2 regions of the Candidatus Pantoea communis genome follow, and region 1 is predicted to be linked to the other one. Evidence: predicted binding sites of a transcription regulator. Region 1 holds the regulator's gene; the other holds the start of a gene.
The links. Region 1 encodes LexA, which represses DNA repair genes until DNA is damaged. Its sites were predicted from a motif close to TNCTGTATGTACATACAGNA; they were not measured.
Positions count from the first base shown of each region.

Region 2: dinB (DNA polymerase IV) is a predicted target of LexA. The motif match lies at 5,200-5,219, and genes of this name have one in related genera.

Region 1 covers NZ_VWXC01000009.1:151,365-159,535, forward strand. Annotated here, with positions in the region: gene F3J37_RS13850 (transketolase) at 1-405, opposite strand, end outside; gene F3J37_RS13855 (LysR substrate-binding domain-containing protein) at 589-1,482, shown strand; gene F3J37_RS13860 (conjugal transfer protein TraF) at 1,602-2,852, opposite strand; gene zur (zinc uptake transcriptional repressor Zur) at 3,305-3,826, shown strand; gene F3J37_RS13870 (CsbD family protein) at 3,892-4,104, opposite strand; gene dinF (MATE family efflux transporter DinF) at 4,269-5,591, opposite strand; gene lexA (transcriptional repressor LexA) at 5,718-6,332, opposite strand; gene F3J37_RS13885 (diacylglycerol kinase) at 6,438-6,806, opposite strand; gene plsB (glycerol-3-phosphate 1-O-acyltransferase PlsB) at 6,934-8,171, shown strand, end outside.
Region 2 covers NZ_VWXC01000008.1:38,542-46,712, reverse strand. Annotated here, with positions in the region: gene pepD (beta-Ala-His dipeptidase) at 1-129, shown strand, start outside; gene F3J37_RS12260 (sugar ABC transporter ATP-binding protein) at 460-1,965, shown strand; gene F3J37_RS12255 (ABC transporter permease) at 1,962-2,960, shown strand; gene F3J37_RS12250 (sugar ABC transporter substrate-binding protein) at 2,988-4,058, shown strand; gene dinB (DNA polymerase IV) at 4,132-5,187, opposite strand; gene dpaA (peptidoglycan meso-diaminopimelic acid protein amidase) at 5,431-6,174, shown strand; gene F3J37_RS12235 (class II glutamine amidotransferase) at 6,145-6,912, opposite strand; gene lpcA (D-sedoheptulose 7-phosphate isomerase) at 6,962-7,540, opposite strand; gene fadE (acyl-CoA dehydrogenase FadE) at 7,784-8,171, shown strand, end outside.

The DNA.
Region 1 (8,171 bases):
ACCGACACCAATCGTCAGCCCCTGCCCGAGCGATCCGCCTGAAATTTCCATACCTGGCGTGTAGGTCGCCATGCCCGACATCGGTAAGCGACTATCATCAGATCCATACGTTTCCAGCTCCTCCACAGGAATCACGCCCGCTTCAATCAACGCCGCATAAAGTGCAATCGCATAGTGGCCGTGGGAAAGCAGAAAACGATCGCGGCCTTCCCATTCGGGTTCTTCCGCGCGGTAATTCATCGCATGGCACCATGCCACGGCCAGCATATCAGCCAGTCCCAGAGCCTGGCCGATATAGCCTTGCCCCTGTACTTCGCCCATTTGCAACGCGTAGCGACGAATACGATAAGCGTGCTGTGACAGCCGCTGTGTAAGGCTCAATTCCGGTTCTGCAAGAGTCGTCATATCTGTTCCTGAAAGAAGAGAAAATCAGCAGAGTTGGCAAGCAGAAGAGCGATCTGTCATGGTGAAAGCTGCAGCGGATTCACGTGCCATTTTCACCTGCTTGCCGTTTAGCAGCAGATTACTCAGCCTTGGCGCCTGCCGACAAAAGCAAAAAATGCATCAACTGTTGAATGGGATTCACAAATGACATTATTAAAAAAAGCCCCACTTTCGCTGTTGCGCGCGTTTGAAGCCGCAGGCCGCACAGGGGCATTTACCGCCGCAGCGCAAGAGTTGGATTTGTCGCCTAGCGCCATTAGTCATGCGATTCGTAAGCTGGAAGAGACGCTCGACACGCGCCTGTTTCAGCGCAGTACGCGCGAAATCATGCTAACCAAAGAAGGGGCCATCTTGCTGGAACATATCCAGCGGGGATTTGATGAGATGCAGCGTGGGCTTTCGCTCGTCACTGCTGATGAATCGCGACCACTGCGTCTGCACACCGCGCCAAGCTTTGCCCATCAGTGGCTATTACCCCGCCTGGGAAGCTTTATTGCCGCACACCCACATATTGATCTGCGTCTTTCAGCCAGCACCGAATATGCGCGCTTTGAGCAGGATGACTATGATTTAGATATTGTTTATGGCGAGCCGCGTCCTTCGCCTTACGAGAAAATCCCGCTGGCCGTGGAGGAATTAACACCGCTTTGCTCACCAGAGATTGCCGCACGCATTCGCTGCCCGGAAGACCTCTATCACCAATCGTTGATTCAGTGCGATGTGCAACTCTACCAATGGAAGGGCTGGTTTGAAGCCAATCACCTGACGCCTCCGCGCCATTATGGTTTGCGCTTTGACCGCAGTTTTATGGCGATTGCCGCTGCCGTTGATGGTCTGGGGGTGGTGCTGGAATCCAAATTATTAGCAGAACGAGAGCTTGCCAGTGGGCGCTTAGTTTGTCCGCTGATTGAGACCACCCAGGAGATTCACTATATCGGCCATTACCTGGTGTTCCCACGACATCAGCATCGCCACTTTGCGTTAAATAGCTTTAAAGATTGGCTACTTTCCCAGTTGAATCTGGCACAGCTTCGCTGATTGATAACGATCACAAATTGTGTGCCCAATAATGAAACAGGCCGCCAATGGCGACCTGTTTTTGTGAGCATGTTCACGCCATTTCAGGGTGAATGTTAGCGTGATGTGAAATGACGCAATCAGAAGTTAAACCCGAGCTGCAGCATGCCGCCCCAGGTATTATCGTCACCCACTGAACCAGCAAGATCCAGATGCACCGTGTTGTTAAACGGTGAAACGCCCAGACCTGCGGTAAACACATTGGTATCGTTTGATTTCATATCCGCACGATAACCCGCGCGCAGTGCTAACCAATCCAGCACGCGATACTCGGCACCCACTCCCGCATATTGGCTGCTTTCTTCCGATTTGAAACGCTTGGTTTGCGTCAAATCAACATCGCCTGCCAGGGTGAACGCGCCGTAGTTCCAGGCCAGACCTGACGTGACCAGCGGACGGATTTGATAGGTATCGCGGTAGCCTTCCACTGTTTTGGTGTCGATGTCGCGTGAGATCAGGTTCTGCCCTGTCACACCCAACGTCCAATGCTCACCAAAGTCGGTCGCGATGCCTGCATCAATGTTGAAGCCGGTATCGGAACTGCGGTATTGGCTGTTGTTGATATTACTTTTATCAAAGTTATAAATACTGGCGGTGTAGTTATACAGCCAGGTTTTTTGCAGCTTTGGTGTCACGCCCACAGAAACCGGATGGCCAGCGACATCAAATTCATGTGCCAGTGCCACACCATAGTCCGTGACTAGTGCTGCCAGACCATGACCGCTCGAACTCAGTTTATCCTGATCGCCTGGCACGGGGATCACCGTGCCGTTAGCCACACCGCGCAGATAGGTAATATCGCTGTCCACAACGTTAGCCTGCACACTGGCCGTACCGTAGGCTTTGGTAATAAAGGCAAAAGGCAGTGTTTCATTCGGTACAGTGACAGCAAAAGCGACACCCGCAGTACCGTGTGCTTTATCACCCTTTAAGTCATCCAGCTGATTAGCCATATCACCAGCCGCAGCCTTTAATTCCGGATAACCTCTTAAATAGTCGGCAAACGTCAGGTTGTCGATCACGTTTTTGTAGCGATCAACACTGTCCGTGATGTCATCAACTTTGTTAATTAATTTGTCTTTGTCGGTAACCTGCACACCGGCTGAAGGGAATATGACGCTGACGTTATCTTCAGGTTTGGCTTTGGTCATCAATGCCGGGTTAGCCAGCACCGCTGAACTCCAGGTTGACGAAGCGACGCCGGTGCCACCCATGGCATCGTTACGCGCGTCATACCATGTACCTGCTGCCAGAGCTGAAGAAGAAAGAAATACTGCATTCAAACCAACAAGATAAGCTACTTTTTTGTGCCTGAATAATGTCTTCACCATGAGCCTGCCATCACCTTTGAAATGTCGCTGAATAACTCAGAAACGAAACAGTTTAGTTAGCCGCTATTCTGAACCCTGGCTAACGCATCATTGCTGTGAATTAAAAGGAAATAGCACTGCTGTTCGCAGAATTGGATACAACCACACCATTCTGCTGTTTAGTTATGCAGAAAAATGAACAAAGCCTAAATTGATGCCAGATATTACTTAAGACCTTTTGAACCTTAGACGCTAACCCGGTGAGTTGCAAAGCAAAAATAGCGTGATAATTACGCTATATGACTGATCTCATAGAGGGTCTGAAATGAGCAGTTTTATCAGCACAACAGGAAGGTTAAGTTAATTTATTGATTAACGGGATTTTTCCAGGTCTTTAACCGGGTAAAAAGCAATCACAGCAGGGTAAAAGTTTGTGTGATAAAATAACATCGCCTGCAACCTGGAGAACATTTATGTCAAACCTCACGCCCGCACAACTGCTTACTCAGGCAGAATCCCTTTGCCTTGACCGCGGCGTGCGCCTGACCACTCAACGCGCTGAAGTGTTGCGTTTAATGGCTGAGCAGAATGGTTCGATCAGTGCTTACGATCTGCTGGATCAACTTCGCATCAGCGAGCCGCAGGCTAAACCTCCGACCATTTACCGCGCGTTGGATTTTCTGCTGGAGCAGGGTTTTATTCATCGTGTCGAATCAAATAACAGTTATGTGGTTTGCCACCATTTCGACGAGCCTGCGCATACTTCGGTGATGCTGGTGTGTGATGGTTGTGCGGCAGTCAGTGAAAAACACGCACAGGGCGTAGAAAAGATTATTTCGGGATTGGCCGATCAGGCCGGTTTCTCATTGCGCCACACGGTTATTGAAGCCCATGGTTTGTGCGAGAACTGCGCAGAAGTCGCAGCATGCAATCTTCACGATAGCTGCGATCACGATCATGAGATTGATACGAAAAAGAGAGTGAGAAAAGGGTGAGTGGCACTTCCTTGTGCCTTGCCGACGGGTGATCGGCGGGGTAGGAGCATCTTCCTTAATTCCGGTTACCAGCGGTAATCTTTATTGTGACTTTCCCAGTCTTTCACTTCGCTTTCGGCCTGGTCTTTCGCGTAGCCGTAGCGTTCCTGAATTTTACCGACAAGCTGATCGCGCTTACCTTCGATGACCGTCATATCGTCATCCGTCAGCTTGCCCCACTTCTCTTTCATTTTCCCTTTAAACTGCTTCCAGTTACCGCTCGCTTCGTCTTTGTTCATCATAATCCTCCACATCATCCTGAGTGAGATGCGATGATCTCCTGATAAATCAGGTAATCACCCACACAACGCGCTACTCAATTGCGCCGTTTGAGATAATTATAGTAGCCAGATAGGATTACGCAAAAAAATACAGAATAATCTGTAGGTTACGCTTCGCTTATTCAAACAGTGAACCAGCTGTCGTGTCGCCAGTGACGTCGCCACATCCACCAGAGCGTCAAGCCACGCAAGGCAAGAAACACCGTCACCGCCAGCCATAAGCCGTGATTGCCGAGCCACGGGAGTGTCAGTAAGGCAAGCCCATAACCCACTGCCGCCATCACCATGCTGTTGCGCATTTCGCGCCCGCGCGTGGCGCCGATAAACATACCGTCCAGCAGATAACACCAGACACCGATCAGCGGCAGAATCACCTGCCAGCCAAGATAGCGATCGGCCATCTCTCGCAGTGGCTCAAGCGAGGTGAGCAACGCCACAATTTGGGGGCCGGTTATCGCATAGATGGCTGCGAACGCCAGGGCAACGATACCAGCCTGACGGCAGGCAGCATGCCAAATCAGTAATAAGCGACTGCGATCTCGCGCCCCCACCGCTTCACCGGAGCAGGCCTCCACGGCATAGGCAAAACCATCCAGCGCATAGGCCGTAAACGTCAGGAACATCAGCAGTACGGCATTCACCGCAACAACATCTGGCCCTAAACGCGCGCCCAGCAAGGTGAGTGACGCGAAACAGATTTGCACCATCAGCGAACGCAGCATGATGTCGCGGTTGAGCCGGAACAGGCGTGCCGCATCACCACGCCAGCTCTGTTTTAGCAGATTGAAAGAAATGCCGCGCAACTTAAGCACACGTACCACCATCCATAACCCCACACCCAGCGTGACGTACTCTGCCACCGCCGTTGCCGCCGCCGCACCTGCAACGCCCCAGTGAAGCTTCAGCACAAACAGGAGATCGAGCAGGATATTCACCAGGTTACCGACAATGAGCAGCACCATCGGCGCTCGCGCATATTGCACGCCAAGCAACCAGCCCAAAATCACCAGATTGGCTAAGGTCGCCGGTGCGCTAAGCCAGCGAATGTTGATAAAAATTTGTGCCTGGTGTTGCATTTCCGGGCTGCCGCCCATTAATGAGGCGGCGATCAAACTGAAGGGCGCGCGCAGTAATAAAAACAGCACGCCCGCCACCAGGGCGATCAGCAGAGGTTGCGTCAACGCCCGCGCTAAGGCGGTTTTATCGTTCGCGCCAAACGCCTGCGCAGTCAAACCCGTGGTGCTCATGCGCAGGAACAACAGCAACATAAAGATGAAACTGGTCGCCGTTGCACCTACCGCCACGCCACCGAGGTAAATGGGGCTATCGAGATGGCCAATCACTGCCGTATCGACGACACCGAGCAGCGGAACGGTAATATTGGAGAGAATCATCGGCAGCGCCAGCCGCCACAATGCTTTATCTGAAGAGGAAAACAGCCGCATTCGCCCGTTCCATTGTTGCGCTGGTCAATAGGACCATTAACCGGCAATCAGCCTGAAGAGGAAAATCAATGTATCAGACTGCGGTCAGCACAGCGACCAACCGCAGCGGGGGAATTCAATGAGAGATTAAAGCCATTCGCCGTTACGTACGATGCCCACAGCCAAACCTTCAACGGTCAGAGCCTGCTCACGGGTATCGACCACAATCGGCTGGAATTCGGTGTTTTCTGGCAGCAAATGCACAATGGCACCCTGCTTTTTCCAGCGTTTGACGGTCACTTCATCATCAATGCGCGCCACCACAACCTGACCATTACGGACTTCCTGGGTTTTATGCACGGCAAGCAAGTCGCCGTCCATAATCCCGATGTCTTTCATCGACATACCACTCACCCGCAGCAGAAAATCGGCGGTAGGTTTAAACAGATTGGCATCAACCTGATAGTGCGCTTCGATGTGCTCTTGCGCCAGCAGCGGCTCACCGGCGGCCACGCGACCGATCAGCGGCAACCCTTCGGAGACTTCTTCTTCCATTAGCAGGCGGATGCCGCGAGATGCGCCGGATACAATCTCGATGACGCCTTTACGCGCCAGTGCTTTCAGGTGTTCTTCCGCAGCATTGGGCGAGCGAAAACCCAGTTGCGCAGCAATTTCCGCACGCGTTGGCGGCATGCCGGTCTGGTTAATGTGGTCGCGAATCAGATCATAGACCTGTTGCTGCCTGGTGGTTAACGCTTTCATCCCGCCCCCTGGTTGTTTATACAGTCGCTGTGAGTATATACAGGTATTGGCGAAATGAAAACCAAAACAGAGGGAAAAATCAGCGGTTTGAAGATTCTGGAATGCCTATCGCAAATGCGACCAGAGCAGTGCGATCCAGACAAACAGAGCCAGTAAGATAGCCAGCAACACCGCCGCTGAGCCCATATCTTTTGCTCGTCCGGCTAAAGGATGGCGCTCTTGCCCAATGCGGTCCACCACCGCTTCAATGGCGCTATTCAGGATTTCAACAATGATCACCAGCACCACGGAGCCAATCATCAGTACGCGGGAAATCGCATCAACATCCAGCCAGCAAGCCACCACAATCGCCACCAGTGCAGCAATGGCTTCCTGACGAAATGCGGCTTCATGTTTCCAGGCGGCGCGCAAGCCCTGCCAGGAATAACCGGCTGCATTCACTATTCTTTGAATACCGGTGACGTTATTTGCCATGCTTTGGAACCCTTGATGTGATTTGGCGTCAATATGTGGGCTATCTGAGGTCGTGTAAGCCACAGATCTTCGTTGCACTTTCTGGTATGCTTGCCGCGCTTTGCTAACAAGAGGCTTTAAGTTGTCTATGTCAGGTTGGCGTAAACTTTATTACAAACTATTGAATTTACCACTCTCTTTTTTGGTAAAGAGTAAGGTCATTCCGACCGATCCTGTCTCAGAACACGGGATCGATCCGACTCGTCCAGTGATGTATGTTTTGCCTTATGATTCAAAGGCTGACCTGCTCACTCTTCGGGCACAGTGCCTGAAACATGATCTGCCCGATCCGCTGGCTCCGCTGGAGATCGACGGCACGCTACTGCCGCGTCACGTGTTTATTCATGATGGCCCACGCGTATTCCCCTATTTCGTTGCCAATCCTGAGTCGGTGAAGCTATTCCACGACTATCTCGATTTGCACCGCAGTAACCCTGATCTCGACGTACAGATGTTACCGGTGGCGGTGATGTTTGGTCGTGCGCCGGGACGCGAAATCCAGGGAGAAGATACGCCACATCTGCGCATCCTTAATGGTGTAGAGAAATTCTTCGCCATTTTGTGGCACGGACGTGACAGCTTTGTGCGCTTCTCGCCGACCGTTTCCCTGCGCCAGATGGCGACGGAGCACGGTACGGATAAGTCGATTGCCCAGAAGCTGGCACGCGTGGCTCGCATTCACTTCGCGCGTCAGCGCCTGGCTGCTGTAGGCCCACGTCTGCCTGCGCGTCAGGATCTGTTCAACAAGCTGCTGCAATCCAAAGCGATTGAAAAAGCGGTTGAAGATGAAGCGCGTAGCAAAAAAATCTCGCACGAGAAAGCCCAGCAGAATGCTGTTGAGATGATGGAAGAGGTCGCAGCGAACTTCTCGTATGAGGCCATTCGCGTCACAGACCGCGTGATGGGCTGGCTGTGGAGCCGCCTTTATCAGGGCATCAACGTCAACGGTGGCGAGCGAGTCCGTCAGCTGGCGCAAGATGGCCATGAGATTGTGTATGTGCCCTGCCATCGCAGCCACATGGACTATCTACTGCTCTCTTACGTGCTCTACCATCAGGGGCTGGTGCCGCCACACATCGCGGCCGGCATCAACCTGAACTTCTGGCCAGCAGGTCCGATTTTCCGTCGTCTGGGTGCTTTCTTTATTCGCCGTACCTTCAAGGGCAACAAACTCTATTCCACGGTGTTCCGTGAATATCTGGGCGAGTTGTTCAGCCGCGGATATTCAGTCGAGTATTTCGTTGAAGGCGGGCGCTCGCGCACGGGCCGACTGCTGGATCCTAAAACCGGCACGCTGTCGATGACCTTGCAAGCCATGTTGCGCGG
Region 2 (8,171 bases), on a different contig from region 1:
GATATGGTGTCGATTGGGCCAACCATTACCGGTCCACACTCACCGGATGAGCAGGTGCACATTGAGAGCGTCGGTCTGTACTGGAAACTGCTGACTGCGCTGCTGAACGTGGTGCCAGAGAAGGCGTAAGTCTTTGCGATGCTGTAAGGAACCAGGCTAAGGCCTGGTTTTTTTATGCCTGCAATCCTGAGGTTAAGGATTCTCTTGCTAATAAGGTCGCAATATTTGCCGGAACCCATTTTGAGACCAACAGTAACATGCAGCATATTTCACTATAAATCCTGCTTATTACCCCAGCATTCTACCACTCCACACTCCCTCTCTAGTTTTAGACGCCGTTACGCCCAGATGTCTGGATGGCTAATAAGATTTCGTGCTAGCTTATGCGCTTTCGTTTGTTGCCCAGCGTTATGGGTTCAGAAAAAATGCCACCCACTCTCTTAATGAAAGGCCTGCCCCATGAGTGCGATTAACCGCCTGGAGATGCGTAATATCTCCATCGCTTTTGGCGGTTTTGCCGCACTGACCCAGGTCGATTTTCTGACCGAGGGCGGATCAGTGCATGCGTTGACCGGGGCCAATGGCGCAGGAAAATCCACCCTGATGGCGGTGCTATCCGGCGCGCATAATCATTACAGCGGTGAAATTCTGCTGGATGACCAGCCGGTCTCGATTCGCACCCCGCGCGATGCCAAAAAACTCGGTATTCATTTGGTGCAGCAGGAGGTGGATGTGGCGCTGGTGCCGCAGCTCAGCGTGGCAGAAAACATCCTGCTCGATCAGCTGGCAGAACCTGGCCATGTCTATAGCTGGCGTGAAATCCGTCGCCAGGCGCGTGCCCTGCTCAATCAGCTGGAAGTGAACATCGATGTTAATCGTCTGGTGGAACGCTGCTCGCTGGCGGAGAAACAACAAATCCTGCTGGCGCGCGCCCTCTCCCATCACTGCCGTTTTCTCATTCTGGATGAACCGACCGCGCCGCTGGATCAGCATGAAAGCGAGCGTCTGTTTACCGTGGTGCGTCGTTTACAAAGCAACGGCATTGGCGTGGTGTTTATCTCCCATCGCATTCACGAACTCAAAGCGATTTGCGATCGCTTAACCGTGCTGCGCGATGGCCGTTTGATTGAGAGCTGCCCAATGGCGGCACTGAGTGGCGAGCAGATTGTTGAGAAAATGCTGGGACACCAGTTGACCGATGTCTATCCACCTCGCCGTGAACAGAGTGAACAACCGCTGCTGCTGTCGGTGGAAGGTCTGCACGATGACCAGCTGCTGGCGGACATTTCACTGCATCTGCGCAAAGGTGAAATCCTCGGCATTGCCGGCTTAGCGGGTGCAGGGAAAACCGAGCTGTGTAAGGCGCTGTTTGGTGCAAACAAAAGCCGCGTAGAAAAAGGCGAGCTGCACGGCAAACCGTGGCGACCGCTTTCTCCACATGATTCGGTGGAAAACCGCATGGCGCTGGTGCCGGAAGAGCGTCGCAAGGAAGGTATTTTTATCGATGAACCGGTGAGCATGAACCTGAGCGTCAGTGCCGACAACAGCTTTTCGCGCTGGAGCCTGTTCGATCATCGTCAGGCCTGGCGCTGGGCTGAAGAGGTGATTCAGCGCCTCAACGTGCGTACCACCGGCCCGGCGCAGATTCTGCGTCGTCTGTCAGGCGGTAACCAGCAAAAAGTGGCAATTGGCAAATGGCTGCGCAACAACGCTGACGTGCTGATCTTTGATGAGCCAACCAAAGGTGTCGATATCAAAGCCAAAACCGATCTGTTCAGCCTGATTGACGGCCTGGCACGTGAAGGCAAAGGCATCATCTACGCTTCGGGCGAGTTTTCCGAACTGGTCGGCTTATGTGACCGTATTTGTGTGCTCTGGGATGGGCGCATTGTGGCAGAGATGGAAGGTCGTGAGGCCACAGAAGAGATGCTATTGCTTTATTCCACCGGAGGAACCCCTGCGTGAGCAGCAAAGAACTATCCCTGAACCCGCAGGTTTCTCTGCGTCATAAACTATTCGATTTCCTCTACAAATGGGGCATGTTGTTGACCGTGGTGATCCTGATCGCCGGGTTTGGCCTGGCATCGGACAGCTTCCTCGAGCCCACCAACATCATCAACATCCTGCGATCCATCGCCATCGTCACGGTGATTGCGATTGGTGTGTCGATTTCGCTGACCATCGGCGGCTTCGATTTGTCGGTAGGCTCAACCGCCTCACTGGCCAATGCGCTGGTGATTTCACTGTTTGTCTGGCACGGCTTTGGCACCACCGAAGCCATCATCATCACGCTGCTGCTGTGCACCCTGGTGGGACTGCTCAACAGCTTCCTTATCGTCATCCTGCGCATTCCCGACATGCTGGCTACACTGGCCACCCTGTTTGTCATTCAGGGCGTGGCGATGACTTACAGCTTCGGCGGTTCGATTACCGAGAATATGGTGATGCCAAGCGGCGATATGGCGGAGGGCACTATCCCCGCAGCGTTCGGTCTGTTGGGTCAGGTGCCGACCATTGTGATCATCATGCTGGTGGTGACGATTGTGGCACAACTGGCGCTGTCATTGACCAAGCATGGCCGTCGCATGTACGCGCTGGGTGGCAATCCAGAAGCCGCACGCCTTTCCGGTATTCGCACCACGCGCTACCGCGTTTTGGCCTATGTACTCGCATCGCTGCTGGCCGGATTAGGCGGCATTCTGCTGGCATCGCGTATTGGCTCCTCGCAGGTGAACGCCGGCAGTGGATATTTGATGGATGCCGTTGCCGCAGCATGGATCGGCTTCTCGCTGGCCGGTTCCGGCAAACCTAACGCGCTCGGTACGCTGGTGGGCGCGGTGATTCTGGGTGTGTTGCAGAACGGGCTGGTGATGTTGTCCGTGCCTTATTACGCCATGGACATTATCAAAGGCCTGGTGCTGGCTCTGGCCCTGGCGATTACCTACATTCAGCGCCGCTAAGGCGCGTTTACTGAGAAAGAGATTCTAATGAAAAAAATTACCCTTTCGCTGCTGGCATTAAGCCTGCTGAACGCCAGCGCTGCCTTTGCCGATACCGTTACCCCGGTTCCCGCAGCGATTGCGAATCACGAAGGTCCGGTGCGCATCGCCATCATCCGTAACCTGGGGTCTGACGATAACACCACGCAGTTTATTGCCGGTGCCATTCAGCAAGGTCGTCAACTGGGCTTTAAAGTCAGTACTTTCCTGAGTAACGGCGATGATGCGCGTTTCCAGGACTTTGTTAATCAGGCGATCAGCCAGAAATACGATGGCATCATTCTCTCTCACGGCAAAGAACCCTACTCCACCGCTCTGGTGCAACACATTGTCGATGCAGGTATCAAACTGTCCGTCTTTGATACCCCGGTAAATACGCCGGTCAATGGCGTGACCGTCACTGCGCAAGATGATGCCTCGCTGGCGCAGTCGTCACTGGGTCAGTTGATCAGTGATTTCCATGGTAAAGCCAACATCATCAAACTGTGGGTCGCAGGCTTCCCGCCGCAGGAACGTCGCCAGGTGGTGTATGAGAAACTGCTGAAAGAGAATCCAGGCATTCATCAGCTGGAATCCATTGGCGCAGTTTCTACCGATGTACAGGGCGACACCGCCAACAAAGTGGGTGCGATCCTGGCAAAATATCCAAAAGGTAAAATAGATGCGATTTGGGCGTCGTGGGATGCGTTCAGTCAGGGTGCTTATAAAGCGCTACAAGAGAATGGTCGTACTGAAATCAAAATCTACAGTATTGACGTGTCCAACCAGGACTTGCAGTTGATGCATGAGAAGAACAGCCCATGGGTGCAGACGGTCGCGGTCGATCCAAAAACCATCGGTGCGGTCAATATGCGCTTAGTGGCCAATAAAATCGCGGGTGAAGCTACTCCGGCAAGCTACGAATTCAAAGCCTCTTCCATTTCGCAGCAGTTGCTGAATAGCCAGCAAGGGGCGATTAACGTAGCAACCCTGAACAAGATTATTCCAGGCTGGGGTGTGAACAACGATTTTGTTGCGCCGTGGTTTGCCACGCTGGAAGCGAAGAACGCTAAGAAGTAATTCAGTGGCCGAATAGGGCATCCTGGCGGCGCTTCAAGCCGCCAGGATGATAGCCAAGGCCATACTCAAGGTTTTACCAACCCAACACTAGCTGCCGCTCCAATTGCGGATCCACCAGCGTCACATGCAATCCCACCAACCGCACGCCGCGCCCGGCACGCCTTTCATCCCATGCCTGCCGCGCCACTGCGATCATGTCATCCTTGTTCAACACCGGCCAGACATGCTCCTGCGTGGTCTGCTGGAAATCATTAAATTTGAGCTTCACGCCCTGACGCGCGATTTGCTTGTCGGGACGGATATTTGTCAGGCGTCGATCCAGCTCAGCATAGAGGTAATCAATGATTGCCAGACACTGCTCCCAGTTGTGGATGTCCTCCATCAATGTGCGTTCGACACCGAGCGACTTGCGTTCGCGCTCCACCACCACATCGCGTTCATCAATGCCGTTGCTGCGCTCCCAGAGCACGCGGCCGAATTTACCAAATCTCTTCAGCAGCAAGGCGAGATCGGCTCTCTGCACATCGGCGCAGGTGCGCAGTCCCATCTCTTCCAGTTTTTTGGTCGCCACTTTTCCTACGCCAGGAATTTTGCTCAACGGTAGCGTCAGTAAAAAGTCCGGCATCACTTGCGGTGTAATGACGTATTGCCCGTTGGGCTTATTCAAATCTGAGGCGATCTTGGCGAGGAATTTGATCGGCGCGATGCCAGCAGAGGCGGTTAGTCCGGTTTCACGCAGGATATCGGCACGGATTGCCTGCGCCATCAGTGTGGCCGAACCCTGACAATGTTCACTGTCAGTGACATCCAGATACGCTTCATCCAGTGATAAGGGCTCAATCAATGGGGTGTAGCGTGCGAAAATATCGCGTATCTGGCGTGACGCCTCTTTATAGGCATCGAAGCGTCCAGGCAGTAATTTCAGATGCGGGCAGAGCTTGAGCGCCATTGCCGTCGGCATCGCGCTGCGCACGCCATATTTGCGCGCGGGATAGTTGGCAGTGCTGATGACGCCACGCTGCACCCGGCTGCCGCCAATGGCGATAGGTATATCCGTTAATGAAGGATCGTCGCGCATTTCAACGGCCGCGAAAAAGCAGTCCATATCGACATGAATGATTTTGCGCATACGCCCTCCGAGCACTGGATAAGTATACAGCAGTAAAAAACTTCGGCAATATTTGTTGAGCGATGAATTAAAGTTTACAAAATTCTGGTCGTAATCCCTTTAGGATTGCACCATTTTCACGGAGACTGTCTTGATTAAACCTCAGACAATGTTAATGTTGCGCTGCGGTAGCGGATATTTCCGATAATGCAATACCAAGACGCTCAGCGTCATCGTCTCTCTTCACTTCAAGGTACACACAGAATGGGCAGAATCGCATTGTGGCTTGCGATGATTCTTATGCCAGTCCTTAGCTGGGCCATTTCGCCAGAGCCAACGCAACTGTCGGCACCGGTGAGCAAAGAGTTAAAGAAACAATTACTTGGCACTCCTGTTTTTATTCAGATCTTCAAGGAAGAGCGTACGCTGGAACTGTACGGCAAAATCGGTAATGAATATCGTCTGCTGGACAGCTATCGCATTTGTAATTTCTCTGGCGGATTAGGGCCTAAGCGTCGTCAGGGCGATTTTAAAAGTCCGGAAGGGTTTTATAACGTTAAGCTGAATCAGTTAAAACCGGACAGCCGTTTCTACCGCGCGATTAATACCGGCTTCCCGAATCAATACGATCGTGATAAAGGCTATGACGGTAACTATTTGATGATTCACGGTGATTGCGTCTCAATTGGCTGCTACGCCATGACCAACGCATCAATGGACGAGATCTTTACCTACGTCAACGCTGCGCTGCGCAACGGTCAGCAGGATGTACAGATCAATATCTATCCGTTCCATATGACCGATAGCAACATGCAACGTCATCGCTACTCAACGTACATCAACTTCTGGCGTGAACTGCAGCCGGGTTATGCGTACTTTGAGAAGTACCACATACCGCCAACGGTTAATGTGACGACGACGGGTCAATATGCGGTGAACAGCACGCCGGTGATTTCTACACCGGATGCTGCCTCGAAGTCATTCCTGGCGCTCACCCAGGCAAAATAATGCCCACTCGCCTGGCACTATTCGGTGCCAGGTTTCATTTCCTGTCAGCGGCTGTGTCGCAATCACCGTCACAACGTCCTTCGGCGTTGTCTGCTGCATAAAATCAATTTCTACATCCTGATCAAGCAACTTGGCTTTGCCAAAAGGCGCACGACGAGTGATCCAATACAGATTGGTCGAGCAGAACGCCATCAGATATCGACCGTCCGACAGCAGCATGTTAAACACACCCTTCTCGCGCATCTCAGCCGCCAGCTCAGCAATGTAGCGAAATACCGCCGGCCAATTGCCCGGAGTGCGCGGATAACGCTCAGACAGCTTATGCAGGATCCAGCAAAACGCTTTCTCACTGTCCGTTTCGCCAACGGGTCGGAAAGTCCCGGTTTCCAGCTGTTTGTAGCCTTTCAGCTGCCCGTTGTGCGCGTAGGTCCAGTTACGTCCCCACAGCTCACGGGTAAACGGATGGGTGTTTTCCAGCGACACTTCACCACGATTCGCCTGGCGGATATGAGCGACCACGGAATGTGATTTGATCGGGTATTCCTGCACCAAACGGGCGATCGGTGAGTTAAAGCTGGGCTGAGGATCTTTGAATGTGCGGCACCCTTTTCCTTCATAGAAAGTGATGCCCCAGCCATCTTTATGTGGCCCGGTTCCGCCGCCACGCTGCACCAGACCGGTAAAACTGAAACAGATGTCCGTGGGGACATTGGCGCTCATCCCGAGCAATTCGCACATAGCAACCGCCTTAAGTCAGCACTCCCGCGTGAGCAGGAGTGACGCGTCATTACTTAACCATCTCTTTTTCGATCAGCAGCATCAGGATATGAATCACTTTAATGTGAATCTCCTGAATGCGGTCAGCGTAGCCAAAATGAGGTACGCGAATTTCGATATCCGCTGTGCCTGCCATTTTGCCGCCATCTTTACCGGTCAGGGTAATCACTTTCATCCCTTTGGCGCGTGCCGCTTCGACCGCTTTGATGATGTTCGCCGAGTTACCTGAAGTGGACAGGCCCAGCAGCACGTCGCCTTCACGGCCTACGGCTTCGATATAGCGCGAGAACACATGGTCATAGCCAAAATCGTTGCTGACGCAGGAAAGGTGGCTTACATCAGAGATGGCAATCGCCGGGTAGCCAGGACGATTTTCACGGTAGCGCCCTGTCAGCTCTTCAGCAAAGTGCATCGCATCACAGTGAGAACCACCGTTGCCACAGGAGAGCACTTTGCCCCCTGCTTTGAAGCTGTCTGCCAGCAAGACTGCCGCGCGCTGAATCGCGTGAATGTTCGCTTCGTCACTCAGGAATTTATTAAGCGTATCGGCTGCTTCATTAAGTTCTGAGCGAATAATGTCCTGATACATAGGGATGTCCTTTAGAGGAAAGATTTACTCTGCAAGTTTAACGGAATGGGACAAAGCCGCAAAGCGCCTGCATCGGGGAAAAAGGCCCAGGCTTTGCCATTCCTGCTCTGTTGGTGTCCAGAGAGTGCGATTTTGTGAGTTCTGTTGTAATTGCGATGTAAACAGATTGCTAAAAAGCGGTCACTGCTCTAAACCTTACCTTATAACAGGTCAGACCTCTTACAACTTACGGAGCGGTTCATTATGTTGCTTGCCTCGATTGTCGCGACGCTGATTGTCATTAGCGCCCTCTTTTACCATCAAGTTTCGCTGCGGCTCAGCAGCGTAATCCTGTTGCTATGGACCGCCGGGCTGGCTGCTGCAGGCCTGTGGACGCCGTGGCTGCTGCTGCCACTGGCGATTATCCTGCTGCCCTTCAATCTGCCAGCCATGCGTAGCAGTATGTTCTCCAAACCTGCGCTGTACAGCTTCCAGAAAGTGATGCCGCCGATGTCGCGTACGGAAAAGGAAGCGATTGATGCCGGTACGACCTGGTGGGAAGGCGATCTGTTTCGTGGCAAGCCAGACTGGCAGAAACTGCACAACTATCCGCAGCCACGACTGACGGAAGAGGAACAAGCCTTCCTCGAGG